4 regions of the Streptomyces sp. HNM0645 genome follow, and region 2 is predicted to be linked to each of the others. Evidence: riboswitches for the same ligand, from Rfam matches in the RefSeq annotation. Region 2 holds a riboswitch; each other region holds the start of a gene.
What was found. Region 2 has a riboswitch for cyclic di-AMP ahead of QMZ92_RS14595 (M23 family metallopeptidase). Riboswitches for the same ligand answer to the same signal wherever they lie in the genome.
Positions count from the first base shown of each region.

Region 1: another riboswitch for cyclic di-AMP. It lies ahead of QMZ92_RS11045 (C40 family peptidase); the one in region 2 lies ahead of QMZ92_RS14595 (M23 family metallopeptidase).
Region 3: another riboswitch for cyclic di-AMP. It lies ahead of QMZ92_RS06550 (C40 family peptidase); the one in region 2 lies ahead of QMZ92_RS14595 (M23 family metallopeptidase).
Region 4: another riboswitch for cyclic di-AMP. It lies ahead of QMZ92_RS21700 (LysM peptidoglycan-binding domain-containing protein); the one in region 2 lies ahead of QMZ92_RS14595 (M23 family metallopeptidase).

Region 1 covers NZ_JASHLT010000014.1:30,923-34,356, reverse strand. Annotated here, with positions in the region: gene QMZ92_RS11055 (helix-turn-helix domain-containing protein) at 1-600, opposite strand, end outside; gene QMZ92_RS11050 (ATP-binding protein) at 860-1,300, shown strand; gene QMZ92_RS11045 (C40 family peptidase) at 1,492-1,968, opposite strand; cyclic di-AMP (ydaO/yuaA leader) riboswitch at 1,972-2,145, opposite strand; gene QMZ92_RS11040 (hypothetical protein) at 2,493-2,801, opposite strand; gene QMZ92_RS11035 (ATP-dependent Clp protease proteolytic subunit) at 2,809-3,434, opposite strand, start outside.
Region 2 covers NZ_JASHLT010000017.1:117,739-121,172, forward strand. Annotated here, with positions in the region: gene QMZ92_RS14590 (SGNH/GDSL hydrolase family protein) at 1-611, opposite strand, end outside; gene QMZ92_RS14595 (M23 family metallopeptidase) at 835-1,803, opposite strand; cyclic di-AMP (ydaO/yuaA leader) riboswitch at 1,808-1,968, opposite strand; gene QMZ92_RS14600 (tyrosine-protein phosphatase) at 2,813-3,434, shown strand, end outside.
Region 3 covers NZ_JASHLT010000007.1:130,666-134,099, forward strand. Annotated here, with positions in the region: gene QMZ92_RS06540 (C40 family peptidase) at 1-85, opposite strand, end outside; gene QMZ92_RS06545 (hypothetical protein) at 337-690, shown strand; gene QMZ92_RS06550 (C40 family peptidase) at 916-2,094, opposite strand; cyclic di-AMP (ydaO/yuaA leader) riboswitch at 2,093-2,261, opposite strand; gene pcrA (DNA helicase PcrA) at 2,472-3,434, shown strand, end outside.
Region 4 covers NZ_JASHLT010000031.1:11,587-15,020, reverse strand. Annotated here, with positions in the region: gene QMZ92_RS21710 (cytochrome P450 family protein) at 1-365, shown strand, start outside; gene QMZ92_RS21705 (transglycosylase family protein) at 529-1,509, shown strand; cyclic di-AMP (ydaO/yuaA leader) riboswitch at 1,766-1,929, shown strand; gene QMZ92_RS21700 (LysM peptidoglycan-binding domain-containing protein) at 1,933-2,595, shown strand; gene eno (phosphopyruvate hydratase) at 2,917-3,434, shown strand, end outside.

The DNA of each region.
Region 1 (3,434 bases), on a different contig from region 2:
TTGGGCCATCTCCAGCACCCGACGAAGCTGTCCCCGCATCACCTCCCGACCGCCCACCTGGCGCCGCAGGACCGCCTCGTCCAGCACGGCACTGAAGGTCAGCGGGCGTTCCGCCCGCAGCACGCGCTGACGCGCGATGCGCACTTCCACCAGTGAGTCGACCGTCGCCGTCGGCACGCTCTCCAGTGCCGAACGGGTCACCGCCCGCGCGTAGTCGGGCGTCTGCAGCAGCCCGGGCACCACCGAGGTCTCCAGGGTGCGCGCCGCGCTCGCCTGGGACTCCAGGCTGATGAAGTCCCGGTACTGCGGCGGAATCACCCCGCGGTACGCGTGCCACCAGCCCTTTCCTCCACCGTCCGCCGTACCGGCCAGCGTCCCCAGCAGCTCGCGCAGCCGTTGGTCGGCGACTCCGTAGGCGTCCAGCAGCCGGGCCACATCGGCCGGTTTCACACCGCTCGTTCCGGTCTCTATGCGGCTCACCTTCGACTGGTTCCAGCCCACGAGCAGCGCCGCCTCCCGGCTCGTCAGGCCGACGCCCAGCCGCAGACCGCGCAGTTCCTCCCCGAGCTTGCGCCGGCGCACCGCGGGACCCTGCCGCATGCCGAATCTCCTCCTGTTCCCCGCTGCCCCACGGCCGCCGGGCACCGGCGGACGCAGCGCCAAGTGTGCGCCCAAATACGCTCTCGCGTAGCAGAGTTCACCGCTTTGAGCGACAGATATATGCATATCCAGGTGGATCCCCTGCCATGGGGGTGGCAACAGTGGCAGTCTGGCGCGAAGCGCAGTCCGAGGCTGTTCCGGCATCCAATCCGCTACGTGCCGCGCTCCGGCAGCCCCGGTGGGAAAGGGACAGCTCGCCATGGCAGACCATCAGGAAGCCTCCGTCACTCTGCCGAGCGATCCCGCCTCGGTATCCGCCGCGCGCAGATACGTCTCCGAGGTCCTCGCCGAATGGGGAGTGCCGGGGGAGACCGACACCGCCGACACGGTGCGTCTCATCGTCTCCGAGCTCACCACCAACGCCGTCCAGCACACCTTCGGGCTGTCCCCGACCTTCACGGTGGACGTCCGGCTGGAGCGCGACGAGCGTCTGTGCATCGGCGTCACGGACAGCCATCCCCGCAGGCCCCAGCGCCTGCCCGCGGCCGTGCAGCAGGACAACGGCCGCGGCATGGTCATCATCCGCTGGCTCATCGCGGAATGCGGGGGAAGGCTGCACGTCGACCCCACGCCCGAGGGCGGCAAGACCGTCTGGATCGCGATCCCCTGGAGCGTGGCCGGCGCCGAGCCTCCGCACTGAGTGCCCGGACCGGTCACCGCAGTGGTGGGCCCGCGCCGGCCGACGTGCCCGCGCCGAACGACGTGCCCGCGCCGGCCGACGTTCCACGCTCGGGGGCCGACGCCGGAGACCGCCCCGCCGCTGCGCGGCGCCACCTCGGCCGACGGGGCATCGGCGCCGCCGGTGCGCACGGCCGGCGGCGCCGATGTCCGCTAGCGCACGCGGCCGTACCGGACGCCCTTGGACCAGATCTTGGTCAGCTTCACGACGGAACCGGTCTTCGGCGAGTGCCAGATCTTCCCTGCCCCGGCGTAGATGCCGACGTGGTACACGTACCCTCGCGACTGGAAGAACACCAGGTCACCGCGCTGCCGCTGGGAAGCGGAGACGTGACGGGTGCGGTTGTACTGCTGCTGGGCCGTGCGCGGCAGTCGCTTGCCCGCCTTCTTGTAGGCGTAGAGCGTGAGCCCCGAGCAGTCGAAGCGGCTCGGACCGGTGGCCCCGTACCTGTACGGGGCCCCCTTCTTCGACGCGGCGACCTTGAGAGCCTTCGTCGCGTGCGCCGAGGCCGCCTGTGCCTCCGGCGCACCGCCCGGCACGATCAGCGAGCCGCCGACGGCGGCGATCGTGAGTGCCGAGACGGCACCCGTCCGGGACAGCAGGGACGGGAGATGTGTCTGCGCAGCCATGCGCAACCCTTCGTCAGCCGCCTGTGAAGGATGACCTGTCGGGTTCGGACTGGCGAAGACGCCCGGCCGCTCACACGGCTTCACCCCAAGGACCAGCCACCGTCGCGGTGGTCGGCCCGCAATGCTGGGTCCTCCACTCCTGCCGAAGCCCTCATGTCGACCAGGCATCCGGTGCGGCGGCAGGACTCGGCGTCCGCCCGGACCGCCCCGCCGCGGTGGCGGGGGCTTGTCGTCCCAGGGATCTTGACCCACGAGCTGCCGGATTTCCGAGTCGAAACGACGATTTGTGAGGCTCCTCACCACTGATCTGTTCGAGTGGACAGGGCCGTTCGGGGGACCGGGTGTCGCCGGGTGACGAGCCCCGTACCTGCGGCGGAGTGCGTCATTGGGCCGACCGGGCGATGCGGTTGCGCAACTTGCACAGGACGAAAGTCGAAGCCCTCACTGGTCCGGATGGGCGACACCCGGTCGTACGCCTCTCGGGCGGGTCGCGGGCGCCGGATCGCCCCTATCGCAGTGGGTCGTCAACTGTGTTGCTCCGGTGGCACGGTGATCCGGGAGGCTCGGCGTTCCCCGTCCAATACCCGTAGCGCGCGGGCCAATGTGACGGTGTGCAGCTCGCTCTCGCCGCGCATGTGCATCACCGTCAGAGCGTCGCGAAGCGCCGTGGCCTGCGCGACCAGGGCCTGTGCGGCGCGGAGGGCTCCATACGTGTGTGTCCCGCGTGCCGGGTTGATCCTTCCCAGCTGGTCGACCACTTCGAGATAGCTGTCGACGAACTCGCTCTCGGCGCGTGTCAGCGCGGGCAGCGGCGGCAGTTCGGGTGGCAGCACCGCCCGCTCACCCGCGGCCGACGGAAGTGAGGAACGTCTTCCGGTTCTTGACGATGTGGTCGACCAGCCCGTAGTCACGGGCTCCCGCAGCGTCGAACACGGTGTCGCGGTCGAGGTCGGCGGCGATGCGTTCGGCGCTCCGGCCGGTGTGGTGGGCGAGCATGGCCGTGAGTTGATCCCGCAGCCGCAGCAACTCCTGTGCCCGGATGTCCAGATCGGTGGGCTGCCCCTGCACCGGCTCGGGCAGCGAGGGCTGCTGGACGACCACGCGCGCACCGGGCAGGGTCGCGCGCTTGCCCGGGGTTCCGGCGGCGAGCAGTACGGCGGCGGTCGACGCGGCCTGTCCCAGGCAGGTGGTGACGACGTCGCAGGTCACCGTCTGCATCGTGTCGTAGATGGCGGACATGGCGCCGACGGGGCCGCCGGGCGAGTTGATGTAGAGCGAGATGTCCTGGTCCGGCGCGGCGTACTCCAGGTACAGGAACTGCGCGATGACGTCGTTGGCGGAGGTGTCGTCGACCGGGGCGCCGAGGAAGACGATCCGTTCGTCGAGCAGCTTGGCGTAGGGGTCGAGCGTGCGCTTCCCGCCGCTCGTGTGTTCGGTGAACTCGGGCAGGACATGGCGGGCGGACG
Region 2 (3,434 bases):
TCCAGACCGAGCACCTGCGCCGCGCGCAGTGCCACGCGTGTGTGCCCCTCGGGCGAGAGGTGCAGCCGGTCGGCATCCCAGGCCCGTCTGTCCTGCACGGACTTGAGCGACCAGAGGTCGAGGACCGGGCAGTCGTAGCGGTCGGCGATGGCACGGACGTGTGCCGTGTACGTGGCGATCTTGCCCCGGAGGTGGCGGAGCACGGGCACCCCGCGGGTGTCGAAGCCGGTCGTCACCATCACCGTACCCACGGAGGCGGCGAGGTCGGCGACGGCCCGCTCGAAGCGTTCGGCGACGTCGTCGGGGTCGCTGCCGGGCCGGATGATGTCGTTCCCTCCGGCGCAGAACGTCACCAGGTCGGGGGCGAGTTCCCTGGCGCGCGGGACCTGCTCCTCGACGATCTGGTCGAGGAGCCTGCCGCGTACGGCGAGATTGGCGTAGCGGAAGGTGTGTTCCGGTAGACGGTCGTCCAGCAGGACCGCGAGACGGTCCGCCCAGCCGACGAACCGGCTGTCGGGTCCGGGGTCTCCGACGCCCTCGGTGAAGCTGTCACCGATCGCCGCGTACGACCCGAAGGAATCCTTTGCTCTTGATCGCGAATCATCTGCCACGTCGAGCCATCATTCACCTCTCGAAGTGACCTACGCCACCGTAGGGAGGGGTTGACGACGCGTGATATAGACCACCAGGTCAGTTTTCGGTAAAGCGGGAATAGCCGTCGGACCCACCCCGCCGCCTCTCACCGACACCGGCCGGGGCCGGGAACGAAGCCGTCCGCCGGCCCCCTGCGCGGGGCCGGCGGACGGGGACGCCGTGTGAGGTACCGACGCGACGTCAGATCGTGACCCCGTGCTGGCGCAGGTAGGCCAGCGGGTCGATGTCCGACCCGTAACCGGGGCTGGTGCGGATCTCGAAGTGCAGGTGCGGGCCCGTGGAGTTGCCGGTCGAGCCGGACAGGCCGATCTGCTGGCCGCCCGTGACGCTCTCGCCGGAGGAGACGGAGAGCCGGGCGAGGTGGGCGTACTGCGAGTAGGTGCCGTCGTGGTGCTTGATGACGACCTCGTTGCCGTACGCACCGCTCCAGCCCGCCGAGACAACGGTACCGGGGCCGACCGCCTTCACGGACGTGCCGGTGGGGGCGATGAAGTCCACACCGGTGTGGTAGCCACTGGACCACAGGGCACCGGCGGTCTTGTAGGCGGTGCTGACGCCGCCGACCACCGGGGCGAAGTAGCCCGAGGGGATGTTCGCGACGGCGGCGGCAGGAGCCTGGACGGGAGCGGCCGCGGGAGCCGAGGCGCCGCGGTCGGCGGTGCGGGAGGCGCGCTCGGCGGAGGCGGCCGGCTTCTCGGCTTCGGCCTTGGCCTTCGCCGGGGCGTCGGCCTTGCGCTCGGCCTTCACCTGCGGCTTCGCACCGGCAGCGGCCTTCGGCCCGGCATGGAGGCTGAGCTTCAGACCCGGGTGGATCAGCGAGGGGTTCTCACCGACGGCGGCACGGTTGTCGGCGTAGAGCTTCTTCCAGCCGCCCGCGACATCCTGCTCGGCGGCGATCTTCGACAGGTGGTCACCCGCCACTACGGTGTAGGCCTTGGCCGCCTTGCCGGCCTGCGGCGCCTGGGGGACGACGGCCTTGTGCACGGTCGGGGCGGCATGCCCGGCGGCGGGCGCGGACTGCCCGGCGGCGTTCGCGCCGGCGGCACCGATGAGCGGGATGGCGATGGCGGCTCCGCCCGTGCCGGCGGCGACGAATCCGCGCCTGAACGGGCTGGTCCTCGGACGGCGGTGCTTCCCCTTACCGGGCATGGCGCATTCCTCTCCGCCGCCTGCGAGGTGAGCTGTCGGGTTCGGGCTGGAGCTGCCCGGCCGCGCCGTGGGCGCAGCTTCACCCCGAGCCGTCCGGGGTCACGGAACGGCGCAGTACCTGGGTCCCCCGCTCCTGCCACATGTGGGTGGGTGCGATATTCCGGACGGCGGCAGGATTAGGCGTTCCGACCGGATTGCGGTGACCGTAAGGGAGTCGGGTCGGCACGAACAAGCCGTCATTTCGCCCGGGAATCGATCTGCCGGACATCAGACCACATTTCCCGGTCACGCTCCGTGGATTACGGATCTTCGCTTTCCGCGCAGGCAAGGGAGTTGGACCGTCGCACGCCCCACGGAACGTCACGGATATGATTCAGCTCACGGGTGACCACCGCCCCCATCCCCAACCAGGGCGCGTCACCCTAAAATATCCAATTCGGACACATGGCCCATTGTGGGCGCAATGTATTCAAGCGTGCGGGTGGCACAAAAAACAGCTTTCACTCGTCCGGGCGGAATTCCATTCCCGCAATCCGTGAATCGCCGTGGTCGATCCCGCCCGGCGAGCGGCCTCGGACCCGCGGGAAGCAGCCCGGGGTCGGGCCCAGCCCCACTCCGGCACGGTCGCCCGTCCGCCGCCCGAACCGGGCGCCGTCGACCACGGACACTCCACACCCGTCGCCGCCGCCCGCCGCCGGGTTCTCCGCGACCGCCTCGGCCGGCTCGGTGCGCGGCCCACCGGTGCGGACGGAGGAGCTCGTCCCGGTCGGTCGGGAACAGTGCGTGGCCGCTCCTCGCGCCGGGCAGAAGCCGGACCCGGCCGTCGCCGACCGCCTCGATCCAGACCTCTCGGACTCCAGCAACCCCGCACATCACCGAGGGGAGTTCGACGAGGGGCAACGGCCCGGCAGGCACGGGTCGAAATAATTGCCTCAGGAATCGATGTCGTAGTGTCAGCACCGCGCCATCGTCGGCGAGCAGCGCCGACCGCAGACACGGAGGAGCCCCCGTGACGCAGCAGCTGCCCCAGACCCCGTCGACCGAACCCGAACTGTCCGGTGTGCGCAACTTCCGGGACGTGGGCGGACTGCCGACCGTGGACGGACGGCGCGTTCGGTTCGGACGGCTGTTCCGCAGCGGCCATCTCGCGCACGCGACGGACACCGACGCGGCCTTCCTCTCCTCGCTCGGGCTCCACACGATCTTCGACTTCCGCAATTCCGCGGACCAGCGGCTGGAGGGCCCGGACGTCGAACTCGCCGGGGTGCGCAACGTCAACATCCCGCTGTCCGACCCGGCCGACGGGGCCGAGTTCTGGCGGATGGTCCGGGACGGCGACCTCGACCAGCTGAAGTCGATCCTCGCCGACGGCCAGGCGGCCGGACGGATGATCGCCTCGTACCGCCTGATCATCAAGGAGCGCACCACCGAGCACAGCCGCGTCCTGCACGCGCTGGCCGAGGACAGCACGCCGGCGCTGATGCACTGTGCGGCGGGCAAGGACCGGGCGGGTCTGTCCATCGCCGTCTCGTTGCTGGCCGTGGGGGTCGAGCGGGACGCCATCGAGGCGGACTACCTCAAGTCGAACGACCCGCACCGGCGCTACAAGGTGCGTCGCAGCGACAACTCCC
Region 3 (3,434 bases), on a different contig from region 2:
CCGCACCGGCGAGCGCGAGAGTGGCGGAGAGGCGTGCGGCGGTTCCGGGAAGCGTGCGCTGCCTGGGTTTGCGGTGCGCTGCCACGAGGGCCTGTCCTTCCGTAGGGGCCCGCCGGTACGGGTACCGGCGGCGGACCGCACAGGGGGAGCGGCCCGCCACCGGCTCTTCCGGCGGGGGCGGTCGGCAGCCGTCCGGGTAACGGACGGTGGTGAAGCCGGCCACCTGGGTGAGGACGCTAGAGCTCCCGGTCACGGAGAAGTGGCACCATGAACGGAATTGGCATGAGATGGACCGCCCGGGTTCGCTTTGGGACCGTCCGGCTAGGCTCCGGTGCCATGGACGTACTCATCAATGTCTTCGTCGCCCTGCACATCATCGGTATCGCGGCGCTGCTCGGCGGCTTCCTCACCCAGATGAAGGCGATGGGGGCGGGGACGGCGCGCTTCACCCCCGGGATGCTGCACGGCGCGCTGACCATGCTGGTGACGGGCGTGGCGTTGGTCGGACTGAACCAGGCGGACGACCAGCCCGTGAACAACCTCAAGATCGGCATCAAGCTCGCCGTGCTCCTGGTGATCCTTGCCCTGGTCTACGTCAAGCGGGACGAGGAGACCGTGGACAAGGGGCTGTTCGGGGCGGTCGGCGGCCTGACCCTGGCGAACGTCTTCATCGCGACCCTCTGGACCTGAGTGGTCCGGAGCCCCCGGGCGTCCCGCCCGCGGCGGCGGCATCACGGCCGCGCGGCCCCGAGCCGCCCGGGAGCCTCCGTGACGGACCGGGCCCCGGGACCGGTCTCCGCCGCACCGCCCTCCCGTACACGGCTCGCGCCGCAACCCCCCTCTTGCGAAGGGCCTTGTGGCGCGAGTCCGTGACTCCGCGAGTGCGGCGGTGCGGGTCTCCGGCCCGCGTGAACGCTACGCGGGCCGGATGCTGCTGTGGATCGGCATGTAGTAGATCGACTCCTCGCGGACGTTCGCGCCCGGCTTGGGGGCGTGGATCATCTTGCCGTCACCGATGTAGATCCCGACATGGCTGATGTCGTCGTAGAAGAAGACCAGGTCACCCGGGAGCAGGTCGGCCGTCGCCACACTCTGTCCGGCCTTCACCTGGTCCCAGGTGGTCCGGGGCAGGTCGACGCCCGCCGCGCGCCAGGCGGCCTGGGTGAGCCCGGAGCAGTCGTACGAGCTCGGGCCCGTCGCACCCCAGACGTACGGCTTGCCGATCTGGGCCCGCGCGAAGGACAGCACCTTCTCGGCCTTGGCCGCGTACGTGCCGCCGGTCGTTCCGGAGACCGTCCCCGTGCCGGTGTCCGTGCCGGTGCTGGTGTCCGTGCCCGCCTGTTCCCGCTCCTCCCGCTCACGCTCCTGGAGCTGCCGCTCGGCCTCGGCCTCGGCCTCGGCCTCCGCCTTGGCCCTCGCCTCGGCCTTCCGGCGGGCCTCCTCCTCCTTCTTGCGCTCGAGTTCGGCGAGCCGTGCGCGCTCCTCGGCGGTCAGCTGCGACAGCAGCTCCCGCGCCTCGGCGAGCTTCTTCTGGACGGCCTGCTTCCTGACGCGCAGCGAATCTTGCGAGTCCGTGAGCGTCTCCAGGCTCCTGGTGGCCTGGGCGCGTTGCTTCGCCGCCTCGGCCCGCTGGGTCTCGTAGTCGGTGACGGCGCCGCGCTGCTGTTCGGTCAGCCGGTCCATCAGTTGTGTCTGGTCGGCGTAGGACTGAGGGTTGTCGGCGAAGAGCAGCGCGGCGGTCGGGGTGACGGCGCCGGTGCGGTACTGGGCGGTCGCGTACGAACCGAGGGCGCGCCGGGACTCGTTGAGGGCCTCCGTGCGCTCGGCGGCCTCGTCGAGGGCCCGGTCCACCTTGCGGCGCTGCTGCTCGGCGGCCTCCTTCGCCTTGTTGTACTCCTGGGTCGACGAACCAGCCTGGCGGTAGAGGTCGTCGACCTTCTTCTGGACTTCCTCGATGCTGGGCTTCGGATCGGCTGTCGCATTCTGTGCCGAGAGGAGCGAGACCCCCGCTATGGCGGCCGTCGTGATCCCGACGGCAGGTGTGTTCGTACGTGTGCGGCTGCGCGGCTTGCGGTGCGACGCCAAGGCCGGCATCTCCTTCCGTGGAACGCCTACCGGGTTAGCTGTCGGGTTCGGACGGAACGGAAGGTTTGCCCTACGGGCCAGGTGAAACCAGGCCCGATTCACCCCGGTTGTGCTTGTGAGTGGGTCCCCGGTTCCGAACTCCTCTGTGAGGGGCACGGATTCGGCGCGGCTGCCCGGCCGGCGTGGTTCGCCGAAGGGGGTACGGGCCGCCTGGGCGAGCACGCTAGCCAAAGTGTGGTGCTGCTGTGAAGGAGAGTGGTCGATTTGCCCGATACATTTCCGTGACCTTGGCACTATGTGTCCGTGTCATGACTGGAGGTGTCCGATGGTGATTCCCGCGAAGGCGGCGGCGGGCCGTCGGTGGGGCCGCCTAGACTCGGAGAGCGATGAGCAGCCTCTTTGACGACAGTTTCCTGGCGGACCTCCAGCGCACCGCGGCCCCGGAGGAGCCCCCGCCACCGGAGGACGACGAGCACCTGCCCGCGGACGAGGTCCCGCACGACCTCTTCGAGGGCAGGTTCGACGCGCCCCCGTCCGGTGACACCCACTACCGCAACGGTGCCCCGCGCCCCGCCATCGACCCGGCGGCCCTGCTCGACGGGCTGAACGAGCAGCAGCGCGCCGCCGTCGTCCACACGGGATCGCCGCTGCTCATCGTCGCCGGCGCCGGCTCCGGCAAGACCCGGGTGCTGACCCACCGGATCGCCCATCTGCTGGCGACCCGCGACGTCCACCCCGGCCAGATACTGGCCATCACGTTCACCAACAAGGCCGCGGGCGAGATGAAGGAGCGCGTCGAGCACCTCGTCGGCCCGCGCGCCCGCGCCATGTGGGTCTCCACCTTCCACAGCGCGTGTGTCCGCATACTGCGCCGCGAGAGCAAGCGGCTCGGCTTCACGTCGTCCTTCTCGATCTACGACGCCGCCGACTCCAAGCGGCTGATGGCACTGGTCTGCCGCGATCTGGACCTCGACCCGAAGCGCTACCCGCCGAAGTCGTTCAGCGCCAAGATCTCGAACCTGAAGAACGAGCTGATCGACGAGGAGGCCTTCGCCGACCAGGCAGGCGGGGGTGACTCCCAGGCCGAGGGCTCCGGGGGAGGTTTCGAGAAGACACTGGCCGAGGCGTACCGGATGTACCAGGCCCGCCTGCGCGAGGCCAACGCGCTGGACTTCGACGACATCATCATGACCACGGTCCATCTGCTCCAGGCGTTCCCGGACGTCGCCGAGCACTACCGGCGCCGGTTCCGTCACGTCCTCGTCGACGAGTACCAGGACACCAACCACGCCCAGTACACGCTCGTGCGCGAGCTGGTCGGCACGGGCTACGACGACCTCGGCCCCGCC
Region 4 (3,434 bases), on a different contig from region 2:
GGCCGGTCGAGCTCGCCACCTGGCGGTTCGCGACCGAGCCGCTGACGCTCGGCGGCCGGGACATCGCCGCCGGCGACCCGGTCCTCGTCGTGCTGGCCGCCGCGGACCGCGACCCTGAGCGGTTCGCGGAGCCCGACAGCCTCGATCTCGGCCGCCGGGACAACCAGCACCTCGGGTACGGGCACGGCATCCACTACTGCCTGGGCGCGCCGCTCGCGCGGCTGGAGGGGCAGACCGCGCTCGCGACCCTCCTCACCCGGCTGCCCGACTTGAGGCTTGCAGCCGATCCGTCGGAATTGCGGTGGCGTGGGGGGCTTATCATGCGCGGATTGCGCACTCTGCCCGTTGAATTCACCCGCCGCTGAAACTGACGGCCAGTCAGGGCTGTGACTTTTACGTGATCTCCGCTGCATCGACTTGTGACTGACGTCGGAGTGCGGCTACGTTCACCCCGACTCCGGGTCATCGAGGTTTCAATCGCTTCGAGAGTCCCTGGAGTTTTCTGTAGTCACACGGAAGGCGCACCGCATGCTGTCCGGGAACGGCCGACACCGCCGACCTCGTCAGGTCCCCGCCCTCATCGTCGCGGCAGGGGTGACCGGATCGGCCATCGCCATCCCGCTGCTCGGCGCGGGTTCCGCGTCCGCCGCCGACACCGCCACCTGGAACCGTGTCGCGGACTGCGAGAGCGGCGGCGACTGGAGTGCCAACCTCGGCAACGGTTACTACGGCGGCCTCCAGATGTCCCAGGAGATCTGGGAGGCGTACGGCGGCACCGCGTACGCGCCGCGCGCGGACCTCGCCAGCCCCTCCGAGCAGATCTCGGTCGCCGAGATGGTCCTCGCCGCCCAGGGTGCCTCCGCCTGGGAGAGCTGCGGATCGATCACGGGTCTGGGCGGCGGTGGCTCCGAGCCCGCCGGCACCCCGTCGGCCGACCCGCTGGGCGACGTCGTGAAGGGGCCCTCGTTCGGCGACGGGGCGGATTCCGTGCCCGAGCCGGATGCCGGGGACCCCTCGCCGGCCGGGTCCCGGTCGGGCGCGGGCGAGTCCGCCTCCGAGTCGTCCGAGTCGTCCGAGTCGTCCGAGTCGTCCGAGCCGTCCGGGCAGTCCTCCTCACCGTCCGGGTTCCCGGAGTCCGCCGGATCCGCCGAGGGCTCCGGTGGGAGCGCGGAGGCGTCCGGCGAGGCCGGCGCGGAGGCGGGCACCGGCAAGCACCGGGGCACCCCCGCCACCGAAGGGGATGAGGCGGGCAATTCGGGCGATGACCGTGAATCCGGTCGACATGCCTCACGAGGTGATGGAACGACACGGGATGACGCCGCCACGGGAGATGAGTACGTCGTCCGCGTCGGCGACAACCTGTCGTCGATCGCCGACGCGAACCAGGTGCCCGGCGGCTGGCCCGCCCTCTACGAGGTGAACCAGGACGTCGTCGGCTCCGACGCGAACCTCATCCTGCCTGGCCAGAGCCTCGATCTCGGCCCGGGGAAGGGCGAGTTGAAGGAGTAGTTCAGGTGTTTATGTCCGGTTCTGTGCGAGTGAGACAAGAGTCTCTTCCGGTCAACTGGCGCCGCTAGCCGGTCAACTCCGGTCATCGTGGCTCCCACCTGCGAAAACGGACATGTCACCCCGTCAGTTTTGGGCGATTTCTCCCCGATGTTCGTCTTTGAACATCGGGGAGACGTGTGTCTACGGTCTGAACCGCTCGCAACGCGGGCCCCGACGACCGCACGCCGAATCCTGCCGGCGGCCGCCGGGAACAGTCGTCGCGCAAGCGCCGAAGGCAGGAGCGGGGGACCCAAGGTAAGTGCCGGACAGGCCCGATGAGGGCCGCCCGGCTAGGGGTGGAGCCGTGCGTTCGTCGCACGGCCGGGCACCACATCGGCCCGAACCCGACAGCTCACCTCGCAGGCGTCGGTGAGGAGAACTTCGATGCTGCTTTCCGGCAAGGGCAAGCACCGTCGCCCGACGGTCTTCCAGCGGTCCACCCGTGTCGCCACGCTCGCCGGTGTCGCCGGCGCCGCCATCGCCGCCCCGCTGATGGCCTCGGGCACCGCGTCCGCCGCCACCGCCTCCGAGTGGGACGCCGTCGCCCAGTGCGAGTCCGGCGGCAACTGGTCGATCAACACAGGCAACGGCTACTACGGCGGGCTGCAGTTCTCGGCCTCCACCTGGGCCGCCTACGGGGGCACCGCGTTCGCCCCCACCGCCGACAAGGCCAGCAAGGCGCAGCAGATCCAGATCGCCGAGAAGGTCCTGGCGGGCCAGGGCAAGGGGGCCTGGCCGAACTGCGGCACCGGACTGTCGAACGCCTCGTACGGCGGCGCCGCCCCGGCCGCCCCCAAGGCCGCCGAGCCCAAGGCCGAGCCCGCCGCCCCGCAGCGAGCCGAGGTCCCGACCAGCCGCTCCGAGCGCGCCGCCGCCCCGGTCAAGAAGGGCGACGGCGAGTACACGGTCAAGGCCGGCGACACCCTCAGCGGGATCGCCGACGCCGAGAAGGTCAAGGGTGGCTGGAAGAAGCTGTTCGAGCTGAACAAGGACATCGTCGAGGACGCGAACGTCATCCACCCCGGCCAGAAGCTCCACCTGAGCTGATGCCCGGCCCGGGGACCCTCGTGGTCCCCGGGAGGTGACCGTCGTCCGGTGGGCCCGGCGGACCACCGGGCGGTGCACCCCCCGTCCCCAGGCCCCGGCCCGGTGCGGCATCCCCGTGCTCCCCGCAGTCCCGCGGGCACGGGAGGTACCCCCGGGCCGGGGTCTTTGTCCGTTCCGGCCGGTTTTCCGTCCCACGGGGCGGGCATCTGCCGGACGATGGCACCCGGGCGGTTAGGCTCTTGCCGCAAGGCCGAAGCGGCCCTGCACCGACACGGCCCCGCTTGTGTCACCTCACGCGTCACATCCCAGAAGGAGATGCTCGTGCCGTCCATCGACGTCGTCGTAGCCCGGGAAATCCTGGACTCCCGAGGCAACCCCACGGTCGAGGTCGAGGTCGGCCTCGACGACGGCAGCACCGGCCGTGCTGCCGTTCCGTCCGGTGCGTCCACCGGCGCCTTCGAGGCCCTCGAGCTCCGCGACGGCGACCCGAACCGCTACCTGGGCAAGGGTGTCGAGAAGGCCGTCCTCGCCGTCATCGAGCAGATCGGCCCCGAGCTCGTCGGCTACGACGCCACCGAGCAGCGCCTGATCGACCAGGCGATGTTCGACCTCGACGCCACCCCGGACAAGTCCTCCCTCGGCGCCAACGCGATCCTCGGCGTCTCCCTCGCCGTCGCGCACGCCGCCTCCGAAGCGTCCGACCTGCCGCTGTTCCGCTACCTCGGCGGCCCGAACGCGCACCTGCTGCCCGTTCCGATGATGAACATCCTGAACGGCGGCTCGCACGCCGACTCCAACGTGGACATCCAGGAGTTCATGATCGCGCCCATCGGCGCGGA